DNA from 2 places in the Bacillus sp. FJAT-53060 genome. Region 2 is predicted to be linked to the other one. Evidence: predicted binding sites of a transcription regulator. Region 2 holds the regulator's gene; the other holds the start of a gene.
The links. Region 2 encodes LexA, which represses DNA repair genes until DNA is damaged. Its sites were predicted from a motif close to CGAACATATGTTCG; they were not measured.
Positions count from the first base shown of each region.

Region 1: ruvA (Holliday junction branch migration protein RuvA) is a predicted target of LexA. The motif match lies at 1,322-1,335, and genes of this name have one in related genera.

Region 1 covers NZ_JBAWSW010000027.1:22,118-24,523, forward strand. Annotated here, with positions in the region: gene ruvB (Holliday junction branch migration DNA helicase RuvB) at 1-641, opposite strand, end outside; gene ruvA (Holliday junction branch migration protein RuvA) at 653-1,258, opposite strand; gene WAX46_RS10905 (intercompartmental signaling factor BofC) at 1,406-1,906, opposite strand; partial or broken gene WAX46_RS10910 (protein kinase family protein) at 2,094-2,406, shown strand, end outside.
Region 2 covers NZ_JBAWSW010000030.1:19,293-21,698, reverse strand. Annotated here, with positions in the region: gene WAX46_RS11565 (YneB family resolvase-like protein) at 1-423, opposite strand, end outside; gene yneA (cell division suppressor protein YneA) at 441-752, opposite strand; gene lexA (transcriptional repressor LexA) at 912-1,532, shown strand; gene WAX46_RS11550 (hypothetical protein) at 1,578-2,027, opposite strand; gene WAX46_RS11545 (IseA DL-endopeptidase inhibitor family protein) at 2,319-2,406, shown strand, end outside.

The DNA of each region.
Region 1 (2,406 bases), on a different contig from region 2:
GAACGTCTCGCTATCTCTACAGCCGAGCGAATGTCAATACCAATCTCAAACAGCTCGGCTGTTCTTGCCACAATGTGAGCCAGATCTCTTTGCTCATAGTATTCCAATCTTGCATGCACGCCAAACCTGTCACGAAGCGGCGCCGTTAAAAGCCCGACACGCGTCGTTGCACCCACAAGCGTAAACGGCGGTAAATCAAGCCGCACGGAACGAGCTGTATCCCCTTTTCCAATGACGATATCTAGACAAAAATCCTCCATCGCCGGATATAGCACTTCCTCTATTGAACGCTGCAAGCGATGGATTTCATCAATAAAAAGAACATCGCCAGGTTCAAGAGATGTCAAGATGGCCGCCAAATCTCCAGGACGCTCAATCGCAGGTCCAGACGTTGTACGCAGCTGAACATTCATTTCATTGGCAATAATCGACGCAAGCGTTGTTTTCCCGAGTCCAGGCGGCCCATATAAAAGGACGTGATCCAGCGTTTCCTGCCTCATTTTGGCAGCTTCAATAAATACGCTGAGATTATCCTTTACTTTTTGCTGACCAATATATTGGCTTAACGTCTGTGGCCGTAGACTTTGCTCAATGGCTGATTCATGGTTGTCTGCTTCAGTTGAGACGAGTCTTTCATCCATGAGACATCACCCTATTTCAACATTTTTTGTAAAGCTTTTTTTACATATTGATCGGTTGTGAGATTCTTTTCTTCTTTTAATAATGGAAGAACCTTTTTGATTTCACGATCACCGTACCCAAGAACACTTAAGGCTTCAAGCGCTTCATCTAATGTGGTTTGCTGCGTTTCGACCTGAATATGATCCTGGTGGTTATATAAGTTGCCAATCATTTCTGGCACCACATCTCCGAGCTTTCCTTTCAGATCCAGAATGATCTGACGTGCTGTTTTTTTACCAACACCAGGGAATTTAATAAGGAAAGCTTCATCCTCACGTTCTATCGCTGAAATGACAGCTCCAGGATCACCGGAAGCAAGAATCGCAAGCGCACCCTTTGGTCCAATGCCTGTGACATTTAACAGTTTTGTGAACAACGCTTTTTCTTCTCTTGTTTGAAATCCATATAACGAAAACGCGTCTTCCTTTATGTAATGATACGTATAAATTTTTTCTTGTTTATTTACTTGATAGATAAACGGATTTGGGGTATAGACTTGATATCCCACTCCGCCATTTTCAATGACAATATATTGGGGACACACATAATCAATGGTCCCTTTCACAAACTCTATCACCGTTTTCACCTCTTTGACTGTTCTTCATTGTAACATAAATCGAAAAGAAAACCGCAATAAAAGTTAACATACGTTCGCTCAGTTCATTTTTATGGTGAAACCATGAAAAACAGCCTGCGGTTTCCCACCGGCAAGCTGTCACACGCTTTAAAACGATCTTTCATTTCGATAAGGTTTCATGACCTCAAGCACCTGCTCAAATTCATCTTTTGTTCGAAAAGGAATGCCTTGCTCAAGCTGCTCCTCCACATGACTTTCTAAACGGGACGTATCAATTTGAAAAAAAAGATGTATAGGCTCCGCCCACCCGTCAGGCCTTCCATGAAACGTAGAAATCACACCGTCCTCTGATAATCCGATATATCCATTTGCTTTACTTAATGGGGATATATCATCAATTTGCTTTCTAAAAAGGGCAAAATCCTCTCGCTGTTCTACCAATGTCCAGCCTTTATAACGCGCCCAAAATGTGTCTTTGTCTTCTAATGATGCCCGGTGTCTTTCAATACTCACATCGCCGTCAAGATAGACCTTTTCAAGCTGAACGTTCATGGTTTTTGACTCTCTTTGCAAGTGTTCTTTTCCTTCCATATCCGCAGCAAAAAAAAGCACACTTGTCATGATAAGTCCTGTAACGAAACATTTCATCTTCACTTTCACTATTTACACCTCTTTAGAACTTGAGATCGATGCATTGACATATGTAGTTTGACCCATTTTTCTAAACATTAACCAAATCAATCACACGGTCATGTTTTAAGGGTCACTCGTTATATTCTTCATTTGATATGTTATGTTTTATATCACCCATTTCTCTACCGGATGACCGTTTTTCATTAATAAGCTCGCCTTAAAACCGGCAGAGCTTGAGCTGTGCGGCAAAGGAAGAAGTGCCTATGTATTTTCATAAAAGAAAGACGGTATGAAAATGGCGCTAAAAGTCTTTTTCCCTGCTTATCAAAATATAGCCTACAAAGAGGCAGCAATTTACGAAAAACTTTTCGGTTCCTTATACTACCCTGAGATATATGAGTCTGGGGATCAGTTTATTTTAATGGAATATATTAAAGGCTACACATTCTGAATGCCTGACGAAGGGAATTCCGATCAAAAAACAAATGATTGAACAGGTAGATGATGCGCTAGAA
Region 2 (2,406 bases):
TTTCATTCCCCGCTTTATTTTCAGGTTATGAATTTTTCGTTGATACTCTTCTACAATTCCTACAATTTCAATGACCATTTCATCAGCTTCTGAAAGCTCAAGCTCTCCTCTATGAAAAACGCTATACACTTTTACTTTCTCTTTAAAAAGACAATGAAGAAGCCCAATTTTTGCTTGCCCTCTTCCAAGGCGTGTCTCATCTTGAATAAGAACAGCATCTATTGACTCTTCTTTCATCGTAGCAAGCATCTCAAAAACACCATCACGATCTAGTTCGTATCCACTTGCTTTCTCTTTCACGACTTTGACCACATTCATCTTGTACAAAGCAGCTAAAGCTCGAAGTTCTTCTTCTTGTCTTTTCAGTGAGGTTTCCTGCTCTTCTTTGACAGTACTCACTCTCGCATAAATTATTGCGTTCATGTTTTTAATCAACCTTTCTACCGGACTGTTGCAAGTTGATATACGACTGGATGCTCTTTTTTGACAGGTATCACAAGGATGTCTCCAGGCTGGATTTCAGTTGAAGCAAGATCATTGTGTTCGGTTACCCAGTCAATAAACGCATTTTTATCGATTGATTTGCTATCGTTTACTTGATCAGCTAACCCCCAAAGAGTATCACCTGATTGAACCTCTATTTTAACATATTGATTTGGATTATTATGGCTTGTGGCTGCAATAAGTGAAAGAAATATGCCAACGATGAATGAGAATAGTGCAATAAAAATAATCGATTCTTTTAACCTCATAATATCATCTCTCCTAATAGAATATACGTTCGCTCTTCCTGTCACTTATTATAAATGCGAACAGATGTTTCTGTCAAAACCTTTTTTCGAACCTATGTTTGTACTGTTAGGAAAAACATGCTATAATTTCTTTAAAATTGACGTTTTGAGGTGCAAAAGATGACGAAGCTATCAAAAAGACAACTCGATATCCTGAAATTCATCAAAGAAGAAGTAAAAAGCAAGGGTTATCCCCCATCCGTTCGTGAAATTGGTGAAGCTGTCGGTCTAGCATCTAGTTCAACCGTCCATGGACATTTAGCTAGACTAGAAACAAAGGGCTTAATCAGAAGAGACCCGACGAAGCCTAGAGCCATCGAAGTACTAGATGAAGAGGAAATGAATATTTCAAAGAATGCTGTAATGAATGTTCCAGTCATTGGAAAAGTCACAGCGGGTTTACCTATCACGGCTGTTGAGAATGTAGAAGAATACTTCCCTCTTCCAGAAACTTTTGCAGCGCCAGATGAACAAGTATTTATGCTTGAAATTATGGGAGAAAGTATGATTGATGCAGGAATATTGGACAAGGACTATGTCATTGTGCGTCAGCAAAGCACCGCCAACAATGGGGATATTGTGGTCGCTATGACAGAGGAAGATGAAGCAACAGTGAAACGTTTTTATAAAGAAGATACGCACTTTAGATTACAGCCAGAGAACCCATCAATGGAATCGATTATTTTACAGAATGTAAGTATACTAGGTAAAGTAATTGGTGTATTTAGAAATATTCATTAAAAAAAGCCGGTATTTCATCAACTGCTGATGAGAACCGGCTTTTTTTTATGAGCAAGAATAAGCAAGAATACTTGAGCTTGGGAAGGAACCAAATGTAAAATACGGCCATATAAAGCCCGTTGTACGGCCAAAAGGCTGTGATGAAATTACATACATTAGAAATACTTGACCGTTTCTAAGGAACACAATGGTCCATCGTCTATTACACCCGGCTGCAAATTGAACAGTTTGTTGACCTCCACTGACACTTTGCCCTGAAATAAGTGGCAGCATACTTTGAGGCTGAGAGACTGCTTGCTGATACTGGGATATAATATGCTGCGGCGGAGCGGGCGGGGCTGATTGTGCGCCTGAACCTTGCCTTGGCCCAGTCGCTCCCCCTCCCATTGGTAAGCCAGAAAATCCTCCAACCTGAGGAATAGGAAGCGACGGCAAGCTTTGTACCTGCCTATCGTATGAGTACCCATTCCACATACCTTCATATGGATAATACATACTAAACACCACTTTCTTAGACATTCATCACGACAGTATATTCAATAATTAAAAAAGAGTGTTGAGTCTTCAAATAGAAATTTTTCAAAAGACGTTTTGTTCTCCTATAGAACGGTTAAATAATAATGAGGAAAAAAAATAAAAAATGAAAACTTTTTGTCTCCCTCAAACGTTATATAGACAGAAAGAAAAGAAATAAAAAACATTTAGATTTAACTCTTGTAATCCTGCTGTAATTATTGTAACATTTGTAACATAAGAAGTTTTCATTTAGAAAAGGAGGCAATTGCCTTGAAAAAATTATTTGTTTTATTAACTACTATTATGCTTATGATCTCTTTACAAACAACGACACTGGCCGCTTCCAAAAAATCCTCCA